DNA from 3 places in the Streptomyces auratus genome. Region 1 is predicted to be linked to each of the others. Evidence: riboswitches for the same ligand, from Rfam matches in the RefSeq annotation. Region 1 holds a riboswitch; each other region holds the start of a gene.

Region 1 (5,494 bases):
TGCGGTCCGCCCCCTCCCGTTGGGGGTGGATGAAGACCGGTGGGGGCGGACCTCATCCCTCGACTACACGCAGACGACGGCCGGGGCCCGCCCCCACCGGCCTCTTCCCACCCACTACGGGAGGGGCCGCGCCGCAGGACGAAGTCCGGAGGAGCGGCACCGCACCCGACCACCCACGCCCGCCGCAGGCGCAACGGCGAAACACCCCGACGGCGGGCCAGCCGACAACGTGCGGCGCGCCGCAAAGCGCAACGGCGAAAAACCACCACGGCGGGACAGCCGAAAACGTGGGAATCAACCCGCGCTACGCACGGGAACACAACGGCCGTCCTCAGTGCGGTAGTTCCAGGTGGCGCCGTCCGTCACCAGTTCCTTGACCGCGCGGAGGAAGCGGTCAACGTGCTCATCCGGCGTGCCCACGCCAAAGCTCACGCGGATGGCGTTCAGCGATCGCTCGCCGGGGGCTGCCTCCGGGGCGCCGCACTCCCCGGGGTCCTGCGGCTCGCTGCCCAGGAGGGTCCGTACCAGGGGGTGGGCGCAGAACAGGCCGTCGCGGACGCCGATGCCGTACTCCGCCGACAGGGCCGCGGCGAAGTGTGAGCTGTTCCAGCCCTCGACGACGAAGGAGAGGACGCCGACGCGTGCGGCGTCGGCGCCGAAGAGCGAGAGGACCTGGACCTCGGGCACCTCGGCCAGGCCCGCCCGGACGCGGTCGATCAGTTCCTGCTCACGGGCGATCAGCTCCGGGAAACCGGCCTCGGTCAGTGCCTGGCAGGCGGAGGCGATGGCGTAGGCGCCGATGACGTTCGGCGAGCCGGCCTCGTGCCGGGCCGCGGTGGTGTGCCACTCGATGTCCACCCCGCCGTCCGTACGGCGGGAAACCTTGCGGCTGGCGCCGCCGCCCGCCAGGTACGGTGCGGCGTCCTGCAGCCAGTCCGCGCGGCCGGCCAGCACACCGGCGCCGAACGGCGCGTACAGCTTGTGGCCGGAGAAGGCGACCCAGTCGGCGTCCAGCTCGGCGAGGTCCACGGGGTGGTGCGGGACGAGCTGCGCCGCGTCCAGCACGATTCGCGCGCCGTGCGCGTGGGCCGCGGCCGCCAGTTCCCGTACCGGCCACAGCTCACCGGTGACGTTGGACGCGCCCGTCACGCAGACCAGCGCGGGGCCGTAGGGCTCGCGCTCGGCCAGCGCCTTCTCCAGGGTGTCCACCGCCTGCCGCGGGGTGCGCGGCGCGTTGAGGTAGGTCACGGCGACATCCGCGCGCTGTTCCCACGGCAGCAGCGAGGCGTGGTGCTCGGTCTCGAAGACGAACACCCGGGTGCCCTGCGGGAGGGCGGCGGCCAGCAGGTTCAGCGAGTCGGTGGTCGAGCGGGTGAACACCACCTGGTCGTCGGCGCGGCAGCCGAGGAACTCCGCGATCGTCCGGCGGCTGTTCTCGAAGAGGTCGGTGGAGAGCTGGGAGAGGTATCCGGCGCCGCGGTGGACGCTGCCGTAGTACGGGGCGTAGGCGGCGACGTCGTCCCAGACGCGCTGGAGGGCGGGGGCGCTGGCGGCGTAGTCCAGCGCGGCGTAGTCGACCTCGCCGCCGGTCACGAGCGGGACGCGGACATCCCGGCCGAGAACCGGCAGCGGGGCACAAACGGAACGGTCGGCGGCAACGGCGGCAACAGACATGGCGAACTCCCGTAAGAGGTAAGCGAATTCGCTGCGGGCGGGCGTACGGAAGGAACCGTCGGGGCACCGCAGCGGAAAGGAAAAAGGGATGCGGAGAAGGGGCCGTCGAGCCCTATCGCATTCGCTGATTCACGGAAGTTCTCCCTCGAGGACCAGGATCCCTGGCGAGGGATCCGCGCTTGCCGCAGACCTCGCTGCCTGCGGCCTGGTCATCACCCGGGGCACCCCGCCACGGAAGGAGGGTTGCCGGACAGCGGGCCGGGGCCTGTGTCGCTGTCACTCGTGACCTGCGCAGAATCATGCCATACCGCCGGTACGCCGCAAGGCCCGGTCCATATGACGGAACGGGCCTTGCGTCACACCCTGCGTGACCGGGCGCTCAGGCGTTACTGGCCGCCACCCAGCGCTCCAGCGCCCGCTTGGCCGCCCCGGAGTCGATCGCGGCGGCGGCGGTGGCGATACCGGCCCGGATCTGCTCCGCCAGCGGGGCATCGGTGGGCTCCAGGGCGACCAGCGCCGCCGCCGCGTTCAGCAGCACCGCCTCGCGTACCGGCCCGGTCTCGCCGTCGAGCAGCCGGCGCGCCACCTCCGCGTTGTACGAGGCGTCCGCGCCGCGCAGCGACTCCACCGGCACCAGGTCGATGCCCACGTCCCGCGGGTCGAAGGCCTCCTCGCGCACCGTGCCGTCCCGGACGACCCACACCCGCGAGGTCGCGGTCGTGGTCAGCTCGTCCAGGCCGTCGTCGCCGCGGAACACCAGCGCCGAGGAGCCGCGCTCGGCGAGCACCCCGGCCAGGATGGGCGCCATCCGGGCGTCCGCGACGCCGGTCGCCTGGGCGCGGACCTTGGCGGGGTTGGTCAGCGGGCCCAGCACGTTGAAGGTGGTGCGGATGCCGAGCTGGCCCCGGGCGTTGGCGACGTGCCGCAGCGAGGGGTGGAACTTCACCGCGAAGCAGAAGGTGATCCCTGCTTCCTCGGCGACCTCGACGACCCGTCGCGGGGTGAGATCGAGGTTGACCCCGAGCTTCTCCAGGACGTCGGAGGCGCCGCTGGCCGAGGATGCGGCGCGGTTGCCGTGCTTGACGACCTTGGCGCCGGTGCCGGCCACCACGATCGAGGACATCGTGGAGATGTTGACGGTCTTGGCTCCGTCGCCGCCGGTGCCGACGATGTCCACGCTCGGCCCGGGCACCTCGATCAGCCGGGCGTGCTCGTACATCGTCCGCACGAGGCCGGAGATCTCCGCGACGGTCTCGCCCTTGGCCCGCAGCGCCACCGCGAACCCGGCGATCTGGGCGTCGCCGGCCTCGCCCCGCATGATCTTGTCCATCGCCCATGCGGTGTCGTCCGCGGTGAGGTCACGGCCGTCGAGCAGGGCGTTCAGGAGGCCCGGCCAGGTCTGGGCCGCCACGCTGTCGCCGCCAAAGGGGGTCGCAACGCTCATGGTCCACACTCCTGGTTTGTCTCCTGCTTCTGTCGCTCACCCTATCGAGCCGCCGGACACGCCGGAGGGCCCCGTCCGTCCGGACGGGACCCTCTGGGTGGCGTGCTCCCTACGGTGCGCTACGAGGCGCCGCGGTGATCAGTGGTGGCCGTGGCCGCTGGTGATCTCCTTGTACTCCTCGACCGTGGGCTTGGCGATGACGCTGTCCTCGCCGTAGTAGCTCTCGGAGAGCTTGGCGCGCAGCTTCTGCGTACGCGGGATCTTGCGCCGCACGCCGTTCTCGTCGACCTCCGGGCCCAGTTCGAGCGGCTCGGGCTGCTCGTGCTGGGTGAGGAGGTGCAGCTGCTCCTGTTCGAGCGGCTCGTGGACCTCGATGAACTCACCGTGCGGCAGGCGCTTGATGATGCCGGACTCGCGGCCGTGCAGCACCTTGTCCTTGTCGCGCCGCTGCAGACCCAGGCAGATCCGCTTGGTGGCGATGAAGCCCAGCACCGGCCCCACGAAGAACGCGATCCGGACGAACCAGGTGATCGAGTTGATCGACAGGTGGAAGTGCGTGGCCCACAGGTCGTTGCCGCCACCGATCAGCATCACGAAGTACGCGATCAGCCAGGCGACACCGAAGCCCGTACGGGTCGGGACGTTGCGCGGGCGGTCCAGGATGTGGTGCTCGCGCTTGTCGCCGCGGACCCAGGACTCCACGAACGGGTAGACCGCGATGGCGACCAGGACCAGCGGGAAGATCAGGATCGGGATCAGCACGCCGAAGTTGAGGGTGTGGCCCCAGAAGTTCCACTCCCAGCCCGGCATGACACGCACCAGACCCTCGGCGAAGCCCATGTACCAGTCGGGCTGGGCGCCGGTGGACACCTGGTCGGGGCGGTACGGGCCGATGGCCCACACCGGGTTGATGCTGGCGATCGCGGCGATCGCCGCGATCACACCGAAGACCAGGAAGAAGAAGCCTCCGGCCTTGGCCATGTAGACCGGCAGCAGCGGCATGCCCACGACGTTGTTGTTGGTCTTGCCGGCACCCGGGAACTGGGTGTGCTTGTGGTAGAAGACCAGGATCAGGTGCGCCACCAGCAGGCCGAGCATGATGCCCGGCAGCAGCAGCACGTGCACCGTGAAGAACCGCGGGATGATGTCGTGCCCCGGGAACTCCCCGCCGAAGATGAAGAACTGCAGGTACGAACCGACCAGCGGCATCGCCAGGATGACGCCCTCGATGAACCGCACACCGGTGCCGGAGAGCAGGTCGTCGGGGAGCGAGTAACCGGTGAAGCCGGTGAACATGCCCAGCACGAACAGCAGGAAGCCGAACAGCCAGTTGACCTCGCGCGGCTTGCGGAAGGCGCCGGTGAAGAACACCCGCATCATGTGGACCATCATCGCGGCCAGGAAGACCAGCGCGGCCCAGTGGTGGATCTGGCGGATCAGCAGACCACCCCGCACGTCGAAGCTGATGTTCAGCGTCGACTCGAAGGCCTGCGTCATCCGGATTCCCTGCATGGGCACATAGGAACCGTGATAGGTCACCTCGGCCATGCTCGGGTGGAAGAACAGCGTCAGATAGACACCGGTCAGGATGATGATGATGAAGCTGTAAAGCGCGACCTCGCCCAGCATGAAGGACCAGTGGTCCGGGAAGATCTTGCGCATGTTGGACTTGGCGAGGCTGTAGATGCCCAGCCTGCCGTCCGCCCAGTCGGCGATCCGCTCGCCCCGTGGCGCCTGGCCACGGCGCGTGGTGGTCGCGCTCGTCTCGTTACTCATCCGCGCTCCCAGAAGCTCGGGCCGACGGGCTCCTCGAAGCCGTTTGCGGCCTCCAGGAAGCCGTCCTTCTCCGTGATGTGCAGCTGCGGCAGGGCGTGACCGGCCGGACCGAAGATCACCCGACCACCGTCAGAGAGGTCGAAGGTCGACTGGTGGCAGGGGCAGAGCACATGGTGCGTCTGCTGCTCGTACAGGCTGATCGGGCAGCCCACGTGGGTGCAGATCTTGGAGTACGCCACGATGCCCTCGTGCGACCAGGACAGCTCGTGCTTGTCCTTGATGTTCTGCGGCTGGATCCGCACGAGCATCAGGGCGTCCTTGGCGATCTTCTCCGCGAACTCCTCGTCGTCCTCCTCCAGACCCTCGGGCTTGGCGAAGGTGAGCGAACCGACGGCGATGTCCTCGGGACGCAGCGGGAGGTTGGTGGACGCGTTGACGAGGCGGACGCCCTTCTTCCAGTTCGTCGTCCGCAGCTTGGTGCCGGGCAGCGGCCCGAGGTCACGCAGCAGGACGACGCCGGAGAGCGGCACCAGGGCCAGCGCGCCGAACATCGTGTTGCGGACCAGCTTGCGGCGGCCGATCTGCGACTCCTTCGCACCT
Region 2 (5,494 bases), 1.2 Mb from region 1:
CCGCGTTCCCTGATCCCGGCCGCCACCGCCCGGACCAGTCGCGTGGCCAGGCCCTGGCCACGGTGTGCCGGGTGGGTGCAGACGGCGCTGATCTCCGTCCAGCCCGGCGGATGCACGCGTTCCCCCGCCATGGCGATGAGCTGTCCACGGTGCCGGATGCCGAGGTAGGTGCCGAGTTCGACGGTGCGGGGCCGGAAGGGGCCCGGCTTGGTCAGGGCGATCAGGTCCAGGATCTCGGGGATGTCGTCGAGCCCGAGCCGCACCCCTTCGGGGGCTGGTTCGGCGCGCAGCCCGGTGTCGACCAATTGGACACCCTGCCCTGTCTCCACGATCTCCCATCCGTCGGGGACGGCCCGCGCTCCCGTGACGGCGGTTTCGGTGTCCGGGCCGACCAGCGCGGCCAGGTCGTCCCAGGCCCCCGGGTCGGCCGGGTCGGCGAGGGCGGTGAAGGGGCACACGTCCAGGGGGTAGCGGGCGGCGCGGCCGACGCGCTCGGCGATCCGGGCGTGCGGGCCGGTCAGCGCGGCCCAGACGGCGTTGTCCAGGACGTGCGGTTCGGCCGGGCTCTGCGCAGGGGAAGGAGAGACGCTGGTGGACATAGCGGTGAGCAGGCTCCGTGTCATCCGTGGCATCCATGGCATCGGTGTCGTCCGTGGCGGACATGGTGGGCCGGTGCGCCCGGGACTCGGCGGGACGCCGGAGTCCCGGGCGGCAGACGCCCGTGCGAGCGTTGATCAGGAGTTGTCGAGCGGCAGGCCGGGCGGGTTGACCTGGGAGGTCTTGACGGCCTCGTTGGAGAGGTTCCAGGCGTCCAGCCACTTGGCGTACTGGCCGTGCTTGATCAGGTAGTTGATGGCCTCGGCGACCGGCTTGGCCAGCCCGCTGTCCTTCTTCGACGTCGCGGCGATCAGACCCTGGAGCTTCGCGCCCGCGCCGGAGAACTTGCCGGCGCTACGGGTCGCGTTGGGGGTATTCGCCGTGTGGGTGGTGTGGTAAGCGATGCTGGGGTTGGGGCCGAAGTGGGCATCTATCTTCCCGCTGTTCAGCGCCAGGTAGACACTGTTGTTGTCCGGGTAGTACTTGACGGTGAGGTCCTTGCCCTCCTTCTTCAGCTTCGCCTTCCACTCCAGCAGGACCTTCTCCTGGTTGGTGCCCCGGCTCACCGAGACCGTCTTGCCGGCCAGGTTCTTGTAGTCGCCGTCGAAGTTCCAGGTGCTTTCCTTACGTACCTCGAACCCCAGGTTGTCCTGCCGGTAGGTGGCGAACTCGTACTTCTTCTTGCGCTCCTCGGTGTCGGTGACGTTGGAGAAGGCCGCGTCGACCTTGCCGCTGTCGATGCCGACGAACAGGTTCTCCCAGGTCGAGTTCTTCAGCTCGGGCTTGAGGCCGAGGACCGCGGCCACCAGTCGGCCGAAGTCGGGCTCGGATCCGGTGAGCGTCTTCTGGTCGTCGCCGACGAAGTTCAGCGGAACGGAGCCGGTGGGCAGGGCGCCGACGCCGACGACCAGCTTGCCCTTCTTGGCGATCGACTTGGGCAGCTTGGCGCTGATGGACTTGACCTCGGAGACCTTGAGCTCGGTCTCCTTGGCGGCACCGTTGGAAAGGGCCCCCACGGTGACCGTCCCGGACGGCTTGCTGTCGGACGTGCCGGCCGCGTCGCTGTTGCCCCCGCAGGCGGCGAGGCCGGTGACGAGGGTGGCGACGGCGGTGCCCGCGGTGAGGCCGCGGAGGAGTCTGCTGCGGAGGCTGAGGGTGCGCATGGCGGTCCTTGGTTCGGTGAACGGTTGCGGTGACGTGCTGCTTGTTCTTCGGTGACGTGTGTGGGGGGCTGCGGTGGTGTGGGGGTGCACGAGCCCGGGCGGGGCGCGGGCAGTGGGACGTACGGCGGAGGTCAGAGCACCTTGCTCAGGAAGTCCCTGGTCCGCTCGTGTTTCGGGTGGTCCAGCACCTCGGAGGGCGGGCCCTGTTCGACGATCCGGCCCTCGTCGAGGAAGACGACCTGGTCGGCGACCTCACGGGCGAAGCCGATCTCGTGGGTGACGATGATGAGAGTGGTGCCGCTGGTGGCCAGGTCCTTGATGACGGCCAGCACCTCACCGACAAGTTCGGGATCGAGCGCGGAGGTCGGTTCGTCGAAGAGGATGACCCCCGGCCGGAGGGCGAGGGCGCGGGCGATGGCCACCCGCTGCTGCTGGCCGCCGGACAGCTGCCGCGGATAGGCGCCGACCTTGTCGGCCAGGCCCACCCGGCCGAGCAGTTCGCGGGCCAGCTCCTGCGCCTCGGGCTTGGTCAGCTTCCCGGTCGCCACGGGAGCGGCGGCCACGTTGTCCAGCGCCGTCAGATGCGGGAAGAGGTTGAAGTGCTGGAAGACGAAGCCGATCCGGCTGCGCTGGCCCAGGATGACCCGTTCGCTCAGCTCCTTGAGCCTCCCCCGGCCTGCGGACGGGGGGACCCCCGCCTCGCCGCGCTCGCCGTGCCGGCGGACGCCGATCAGCTCACCGTTCACGCTGACGTACCCGACCTCGGGCTTCTCCAGGTGGTTGATCACCCGAAGCAGGGTGGATTTGCCGGACCCGGACGGCCCGAGAATCACGGTGACCTCGCCGGGCGACACGGTCAACTCGACGCCGTCCAGCACCCGGTGGGCGCCGTACCACTTGCGCACGCCGTGCACCTCGACCGCAGCAGGTCGTATCTCGGTGGTGTCGGTGATCTCAGTCAGCTCGGTGCTCTCAGCGGTCTCGGTGGTCATATCGCCGCCTCCCTTTGGGCTCGGGCCCGCAGATCACGCAGTCCCGTCCGCACCTTCTGCAATGGCGTCGGCGGAAGGGTGCGCGTCGCGCCCCGGGAGAAGTGCCGCTCGACGTAGAACTGCACGACGGAGACCCCACTCGTGAGGATCAAGTACCAGACGGTGGCGACCAGCAACAGCGGGACGATGTCACCCGGGTAGGTGCTGCCCATGCTCTGCGCGGAGCCGAAAAGATCGAGCAGCGACACGTAGAAGACGAGCGAGGTGCTCTTGATCAGATTGATCAGCAGATTGACGTAGTTCGGGGTGATGGACCGCAGAGCCTGCGGGAAGACGATCTTCGTGAACTGATAGCTCTTCGGCAGGCCGAGTGCCCATGCCGCCTCGTGCTGCCCCTGGTCGACCGCGAGGATGCCGCTCCGCACCACCTCGGACGCGTACGCCGCCTCGTTCAGACTGAGTCCGACGACCGCGACGACGACGTCGGTGGCGAGCCGGGACTCGTCGAAGGTGAAGAAGGCGGGCCCGAACGGAACCCCGAGGCTCAGTGTCTTGTACAGCGCGCTGAAGTTGTAGAGGAACAGCAGCACCACGATCAGCGGAACCGATCGGAACAGCCATGTGTAGGTCCAGCTGACCGCCCGCAGCATCGGGCTCCGGGAGAGCCTGCCCAGGGCGATCAGGATGCCGCCGAGCAGACCGAACACGGCGCTGTACGCCGTCACTTCGAGGGTGACGAGCAGACCGTCGAGGATCGTCGGACGCAGGAACCAGTACGAGAACCGGTCCCACTGATAGAAGGGGTTGGTCACCAGTCCGTGGGCGAACTGGGCGACCAGCACCAGCACGATCGCCGTGGCGATCCAGCGACCTGGTCTGCGCAGCGGCAGCACCCGCTGTGCCGCCGGTGGCCGCGGTGCGGTGTCGTCGCCGGGCCGTTCGGCCTCGGCAGGACCCACGGTACGAGGCTCGGAGGAGGGTTCGGGGGTCTCCTCGGCAGGAGGCGCTGAGGCGAGGAATGCGACAGCGCCAGGGGGTTCACTCATGGAGGGCTCCAGCGAATTCGGACACCCCGGACCGCGGACGCGGCAACGGCACGGCCGAGCCGGCAGGGCTCTGCGTGACGATGCGCGCGGGGATGCGCGGAACGGGGGCTGGGCAGGAAGGGAGCACACCGCGAGAGCGGTGGCATCAAAGATTCAGAAAACCGTCAGCCTTGGCAGCAGGCACGGCAGGCGCAGGTGCCGGTACACAGTGCGCTGCTGACGCGGAGCAGATCGACCGACCGGTTCGCGCACAGCAGCAGGCAGCCGCGACGCCGCCATGCGGCCGTCTCGAAAGCTGCGTACATTCCGTCACCGTCACTGTTCCGGCCCCATGGGGGCTCGCGCTTACCGAAGGGCTTCCGGTCCGGTCGTCACCTGGGGCACCCCACCGCGGCGCGAGGGTTGCCGGTCAGCAAGCCAGGGCTTGTCGCTGACACTCATGACCGATCTGCGGCGTAAGTTAGACAGATCTCGGACATGGTTGTCAAAGCCTGCCCGACCTGTGGGACGACAAACCGAGTCGGGGCGGACCTGGTGGGCTGCACCAACGCCTGGAAGCAGCGGGAAGAATCGCCCCGCTCGGCTACCAGGGCAGCCACCAGCGCGGTCACTCCTCCCTCCGCCAGAAGCGCACCTCGCCAGGGCCTGTGACCGCCCGGCTGCCCACAACGCCCGCGCCCTCTGATTCGAACCCCTGGGGACATCCCCGACACTCGGGGCGTGCCAAGGACATTCCGACGATTCGCGCCGCCGGCATGCGCTTCTTCTCGCTGGTGAAGGTGGACGTCCAGCGCAAGGAGGGCGCCCCAAACCCGGTGCCGATGGAAACCGAAGAGGAACCACGTCCAGCATCCGACTGGGCCGTGCCCCTGCACGTTCAGCTGTTCCCGGTCCCCTTGTGTCCTGCACACCCACCCCTCCCACGCCGAGCTGCTGATCGACATCAACGACGGCAGCGTGGAGAAGGGCCCCGCCACCAAGGGGCCGGCGCCCGCGAAGGTGGACGACAAGGGCGGTTCGGTCGCCCTCGGCTGAAGCAACGGGCGCCGCCGCCCGGTCCCCCGTCATCCAGGTCAGCGGCCGCCGCGCAGTTGTCGCCAGCCGGCCAGGACCTCCTCCGTGGTGGTGATGGTGGCGACCAGGGCGAGGGTGTTGCGGACCATCGCGGGGGTGTACTCGGCGGGCACCCCCGCGATGGCGTCCGCGGGCACCACTGCCGTGTAGCCCAGGTTGACCGCGTCGAACACGGCGTTGGGGACCGCCACGTTCGCCGACACCCCGGTGACGACGAGCGTGCGGCATCCGAGGTTGCGCAGCAGCGCGTCCACCTCGGTGCCGGCGATCGGCGAGAGGCCGTGCAGCCGGCGCACGACCAGGTCGTCCTCCGTCACGGGAATCGGATCGGCGACACGTACCGCCGTGGACCCGGCGAACTGCTGGACGGGCAGCCGCTCGGCCGCCTTGAAGAGGCGGGCGTTGTGGCTGGCGCCGCGGCCGTCGGGACGGCGTTCGGCGATCGCGTGCAGCACCTGGACGCCGGTGTCGTGGGCCGCTGCCACCAGCCGTGCGACGTTGACCAGCGCGCCCGACGTGCGGGCCGCCTCGGCCAGTTCGGGCAAAGCGCTGTCCGGGCCGACCACACCGCGCTGGCACTCGACGGTCAGCAGCACCGTCGAGGCCGGGTCCAGTGGCGCGC
Region 3 (5,494 bases), on a different contig from region 1:
GTTCTGCCTTCCGGGTGGTGCGGAGTACGAGTTCGGGGGCGGGGGCGGTGCCCGTCCGCGGACGGGCCGACGACCTCAGCCGGCCAGGCCGGCCGCGCGGAACGCGTCCAGGTCCGGGCGGATCGTGGCCGTGGGCCCGGAGGTCGGGGCGACCGCGTCCAGGGTCTTGAGGCCGTCACCGGTGTTGAGGACGACGGTGGTCAGGGACGGGTCGAGCAGGCCGTCCTCGATCAGCTTCTTGGTCACGCCGACGGTCACCCCGCCCGCGGTCTCCGCGAAGATCCCCTCGGTCCGGGCCAGCAGCTTGATCGCGTCCACGATCTGCTCGTCGTTGACATCCTCCACCGCACCGCCGGTCCGGCGCGCGATGTCGAGCACGTACGGACCGTCGGCCGGGTTGCCGATCGCCAGCGACTTGGCGATGGTCTTCGGCTTCTGCGGGCGCACGACGTCGTGCCCGGCCTTGAAGGCCGTGGACACCGGCGAGCAGCCCTCCGCCTGGGCGCCGAAGATCTTGTAGGGCTTGTCCTCGACCAGGCCGAGGGCGATCAGCTCCTTGAGCCCCTTGTCGATCTTCGTCAGCTGCGAGCCGGACGCGATCGGGATGACCAGCTGGTCCGGGAGCTGCCAGCCCAGCTGCTCGCAGATCTCGTACGCGAGGGTCTTGGAACCCTCGCCGTAGTACGGACGCAGGTTGACGTTGACGAAGCCCCAGCCCTCGCCCAGCGGGTCGCCGATGAGCTCCGAGCAGAAGCGGTTGACGTCGTCGTAGTTGCCCTCGATGCCGACCAGGTCGCCGCCGTAGACCGCGGCCATGACGACCTTGCCGGCCTCCAGGTCGTGCGGGATGAAGACGCAGGACTTGAAACCGGCGCGGCGGGCCGCGGCGCCGACGGCACCGGCGAGGTTGCCGGTGGAGGAGCAGGAGAGGGTGGTGAAGCCGAAGGCGCGGGCGGCCTCGACGGCGATCGCCACGACGCGGTCCTTGAAGGAGTGCGTCGGGTTGCCGGAGTCGTCCTTGACGTACAGCCCGCCGGTGACGCCCAGCTCGGCGGCGAGCCGGTCGGCCTGGACGAGCTTGGTGAAGCCGGGGTTGAGATTGGGCTTGTCGGCCACGTCGGCGGGGACGGGCAGCAGCGGGGCGTAGCGCCAGATGTTGTCCGGCCCGGCCTCGATCTGCTTCCGCAGCCCCTCGGGGTCGCCGCTCGGCAGGTCGTACGCGACTTCGAGCGGCCCGAAACATTCCTGGCACGCGAAGATCGGACCGAGCGAAAAGCGCTGTCCGCACTCACGGCAGGACAGCGCTGCGGCGGGGCCCAGAGCGACGGTGGGGGTGTTTTCGGTGACTTGCACAGCCATGGAGGCGAGGCCCTTTCTCCTCATCTTCCTCGCGACGAATCTCGCCACGAGACGGATTTGGCACCTTCCCTAGCCGGGAGCCTCGCGCGCGGGACGTAATCGAGCGTCCTTGCGGCAAGACCGGCTGGAGGGTTGCCGGGGCTTCAACGGGCCGTATCCCTCTGCCCCTCTGGATGAGCGGTATGGCACTGGGCCGAAACCCAGGCGTTTGTGGCACGGACCCCGACATGCGACGGTCATCCGCGTTGTTCAAGACTGTAACCGACGGCACTGACAGTTGAGATAGTCGTCCGAACCGCGAGATGGATCACAAGGGCCGCCCTCCGGCGGCGACCGAGGAGTCGTAGACGTGCTGGAAGAGGTGGAGCGCTGGCTGCGCGGCCGTTCCTGGTCCGCCGCGGACCGCCCGCTGGAGCAGCTGCTGGAGGCCAAGCGCCAGACGGGCCGGACGGTCAGCGTCGTCCTGCCCGCGCTCGACGAGGAGGCCACGGTCGGCGCGATCGTGACCACGATCCGTGACACGCTGATGACGGACGCGACCGGGCTGGTCGACGAGCTGGTGGTGCTGGACTCCGGCTCCACCGACCGCACCGCCGAGGTCGCGGCGGCGGCCGGCGCCCGGGTGGTGCACCGCGACAGCATCCTGTCGCGGCTGCCCGCGCTCCCCGGCAAGGGCGAGGTGCTGTGGCGCTCCCTCCTGGCCACCACCGGCGACATCATCTGCTTCATCGACGCCGACCTGCGCGAATTCTCCGCCACCTTCGTCTCCGGCATCATCGGCCCGCTGCTGACCGACCCGGACATCCAGTTCGTCAAGGCGATGTACGACCGCCCCCTGGAGACCGGCCCCGGCGGCATCGACGCCGGCCAGGGCGGCCGGGTCACCGAGCTGGTCGCCCGCCCGCTCCTCAACCTCCACTGGCCCCAGCTGGCCGGCTTCGTCCAGCCCCTCGGCGGCGAGTACGCGGCCCGCCGCTCCCTCCTGGAACGGCTCCCCTTCCCCGTCGGCTACGGCGTCGAGCTCGGCCTGCTCGTCGACGCCCTGCACACCGTCGGCCTCGACGCCCTGGCCCAGGTGGACGTCGGCGTCCGCAAACACCGCCACCAGGACGGCCAGGCCCTGGGCCGGATGGCCGCCGCCATCTACCGCACCGCCCAACTACGCCTGACCCGCGGCCACTTGGTGCGCCCCCGGCTCACCCAGTTCGACCGCGGCGACCAGGGCTTCATCCCGCGCACCACGGACGTGGACACCGAGGAACGCCCCCCGATGACCGAAATCCCGGAGTACGCGGCCCGCCGGGCGGCGTGAGGGGTCACGCCCTTGGCCGCTTCCATGCGTTTGCGGGGATCTGTAGCGGGTTACTGTCGCGACATGGTGTCCGAGCGCAGTGCGGTGCAAGCAGGTGCCGAGGTTCTTGTTGCGTCCAATCGTGGGCCGGTTTCCTACAGCCTGGGGGAGGACGGGACGCTCACCGCCAAGCGGGGCGGGGGCGGGCTGGTGTCGGCGCTGTCGGCGATCGGGCCCGAGACCGATGCGGTGTGGGTGTGTGCCGCGCTCGGCGGCGGGGACCGGGAGGCCGTACGGCGGACGGGTGGTGCGCTGGAGCCGGGCGACACCGGTGGACAGCGTGTCCGGATGCTGGACATCCCGGCCGAGGTGTACGCCGCCGCCTACAACGGTGTCGCGAACTCCGTGCTGTGGTTCGTCCACCACATGCTCTACCAGACACCGCTGGAACCGGTCTTCGGCGCGGAGTTCCGGGCGCAGTGGGCGGCGTACGAGGCGTACAACGCGGCCTTCGCGGACGCGCTGGCCGACGGCGCGGCTCCCGGCGCGGCCGTCCTGGTCCAGGACTACCACCTGGCGCTGGTGCCCGGCATGCTCCGTGAGCGCCGCCCCGACCTGCGCATCGCGCACTTCTCGCACACGCCGTGGGCCCCCGCCGAGTACTTCGCGATACTCCCCGACGACATCCAGCGGCAGCTGGCGCTGGGCATTCTCGGTGCGGACCGGGCGAACTTCCTCACCCACCGGTGGGCCGAGAACTTCCTGGCCTGCGCCGAGACCGGGCTCGGCGGGCAGTGCGAGCGCGTGCGGCCGGAGGACGGGCCGCCCGGCATCGTCGCGCTCGTCCCGGAGCGCAAGGCGCACACGACGTGGATCGGTGTGCACGGGCTCGGCGCCGACGCCGATTTCCTGCGGGAGCGCGCGCACCGTCCCGACGTCGAGGAGCGGATGACGGCGCTGCGCGCACAGATCGGCGGGCCGGACCGCAAGACCGTGGTCCGCGTGGACCGCACCGAACTCTCCAAGAACATCGTGCGGGGCCTGCTCGCCTATCGGCAGCTTCTCGCCGACCGCCCCGAGTGGCGCGAGCGGGTCGTGCACATCGCCTTCGCCTACCCCTCGCGCCAGGACCTCGCCGTCTACCGCGAGTACACCGCGGAGGTCGAGCAGGTGGCGGCGGCCGTCAACGCCGAGTTCGGGACGGCGGATTGGCAGCCCGTCGTGCTGCACGTCAAGGACGATTTCGCCCGCTCGCTGGCCGCCTACCGGCTCGCGGACGTGGCCCTCGTCAACCCGATCAGGGACGGGATGAACCTGGTCGCCAAGGAGATCCCGGTGGTGTCGGACACCGGCTGCGCGCTGGTCCTGTCGCGGGAGGCGGGCGCGCACGAGGAGCTCGGTGCGCATGCGCTGACCGTCAATCCGTACGACGTCATGGGGACCGCCGAGGCGCTGCACGAGGCGCTGTCGATGGACGACGCCGAGCGCGCGGCGCGCACCGAACGGCTGGCCGCGGCGGCCACCGCGCTGCCGCCCGCCCAGTGGCTCCTGGACCAGCTGCGGGAACTGGGCGGCTGAACCGCGGAGTTCGGGCGACTGGTCCGCGGGCTTCGGGTGGCCGATCCGCGGAATCCGGGCGCCGTGTCGGGGCCGGGGAACGGCGCCCGCCGTCAGGGGGTGCCTGCCCCTACGGGATGTCCGCCACTACGGGGTGTCCGTCCCGCTCGTGTCCAGTCGGGCCGCCAGGGCGCCGAGCAGGCCGACGACTCCGGCCGGGCCGTCGACCACCAGGTCGGCGCGCTCGGCCAGTTCGGCGACCTCGGTGCTGCCGCTGCAGACCAGGACGCCGGTCAGCCCGTCGGAGCGGAGTTTCTCGACGGCCGCGAAGGCCGCCAGGTCGCCGAGGTCGTCACCGGCGTAGAGGACGGTGGCGGCGCCGGTCTCCCGGACCCAGTCGGCGAGCGCGACGCCCTTGTCCATGCCGGGCGGGCGGAGTTCCAGGACCAGCCGGCCGGGTTCGACGATCAGGCCATGGCGTTCGGCGAGGGCGGTGAGCGGGGCGCGCAGCCGGTCGAAGGCGCCCTGCGGGTCGGTGGCGCGGCGGGTGTGGACGGCGATGGCGCGGCCGCCCTTGCGCTCGATGGCGGTCTCGACCCAGGTGCCGTGCCAGACCCCGGAGGAGTCCAGGACGCCGGGGAGTTCGGCCTGTATGGCGGCGACGCCAGGGTGGGGCGGCGGGGCGTGGACGGTGCCGGTGGCCGCCTCCCAACGCTCGGCGCCGTAGTGGCCGAGGACGGTGAGGTGGTCCAGGCCGGGGACGTCCGCGAAGCCCCCGAGGCGGACCGCGACGGTGGCCGGGCGGCCGGTGATCACCACGGCGGCGCGCAGCCGGGGCACCAGACGGCCCAGGGCCGCGACGGCACCGGCGTGGGCCCGGGCCTTCTCCGGGTCGGGGACGATCTCGGCGAGGGTGCCGTCGAAGTCGAGGGCGATGACGGCGCGTTCCGGGTGGGCCAGCAGCGCGGCGAGGCCGTCGCGGCCGGCGGGGGTGTGCGGAGTCGGCACGGACCCCGGTTCGGGGGTCGGCTGGGAGTGCGGCGCGGCGTTCGGGGGGCTGCCCATGCGCCGACCTTACCGGCGTGCGGCGGGCGCCGGGGGTACCTCGCGACGCGAGCTGGGAGGGCGTACGGGGGCACCGCGGCGGCGGGCGCGGAAGGCGTCGCCCTCCGCGGCAGGCCCGGCAGTCGTCCCCGTCAGCGGCGCGTGCGGCGGGCGTCGCGTATGCGGCGCAGGCGGTTGACCGTGACGGGGTCGTGGGCGAGCGCGCGGGGGTCGTCCAGCAGG

The links. A riboswitch is a leader RNA that binds a small molecule or an ion and turns the genes downstream of it on or off. The one in region 1 is predicted to bind S-adenosylmethionine.
Region 2: another riboswitch for S-adenosylmethionine. It lies ahead of BKA18_RS03955 (amino acid ABC transporter permease); the one in region 1 lies ahead of BKA18_RS09455 (aminotransferase class V-fold PLP-dependent enzyme).
Region 3: another riboswitch for S-adenosylmethionine. It lies ahead of thrC (threonine synthase); the one in region 1 lies ahead of BKA18_RS09455 (aminotransferase class V-fold PLP-dependent enzyme).

Annotation. Positions count from the first base shown of each region.
Region 1 is NZ_JBNGCB010000001.1:2,206,785-2,212,278, forward strand. Features, by position in the region: gene BKA18_RS09455 (aminotransferase class V-fold PLP-dependent enzyme) at 295-1,674, opposite strand; SAM riboswitch class IV at 1,845-1,962, opposite strand; gene trpD (anthranilate phosphoribosyltransferase) at 2,054-3,118, opposite strand; gene qcrB (cytochrome bc1 complex cytochrome b subunit) at 3,257-4,894, opposite strand; gene qcrA (cytochrome bc1 complex Rieske iron-sulfur subunit) at 4,891-5,494, opposite strand, start outside.
Region 2 is NZ_JBNGCB010000001.1:960,246-965,739, forward strand. Features, by position in the region: gene BKA18_RS03940 (GNAT family N-acetyltransferase) at 1-599, opposite strand, end outside; gene BKA18_RS03945 (ABC transporter substrate-binding protein) at 735-1,760, opposite strand; gene BKA18_RS03950 (amino acid ABC transporter ATP-binding protein) at 1,892-2,752, opposite strand; gene BKA18_RS03955 (amino acid ABC transporter permease) at 2,749-3,798, opposite strand; SAM riboswitch class IV at 4,135-4,243, opposite strand; gene BKA18_RS03960 (cysteine hydrolase family protein) at 4,872-5,494, opposite strand, start outside.
Region 3 is NZ_JBNGCB010000003.1:445,615-451,108, reverse strand. Features, by position in the region: gene thrC (threonine synthase) at 76-1,359, opposite strand; SAM riboswitch class I at 1,377-1,539, opposite strand; gene BKA18_RS21620 (glucosyl-3-phosphoglycerate synthase) at 1,709-2,671, shown strand; gene BKA18_RS21615 (alpha,alpha-trehalose-phosphate synthase (UDP-forming)) at 2,735-4,228, shown strand; gene otsB (trehalose-phosphatase) at 4,355-5,272, opposite strand; gene BKA18_RS21605 (DUF3263 domain-containing protein) at 5,404-5,494, opposite strand, start outside.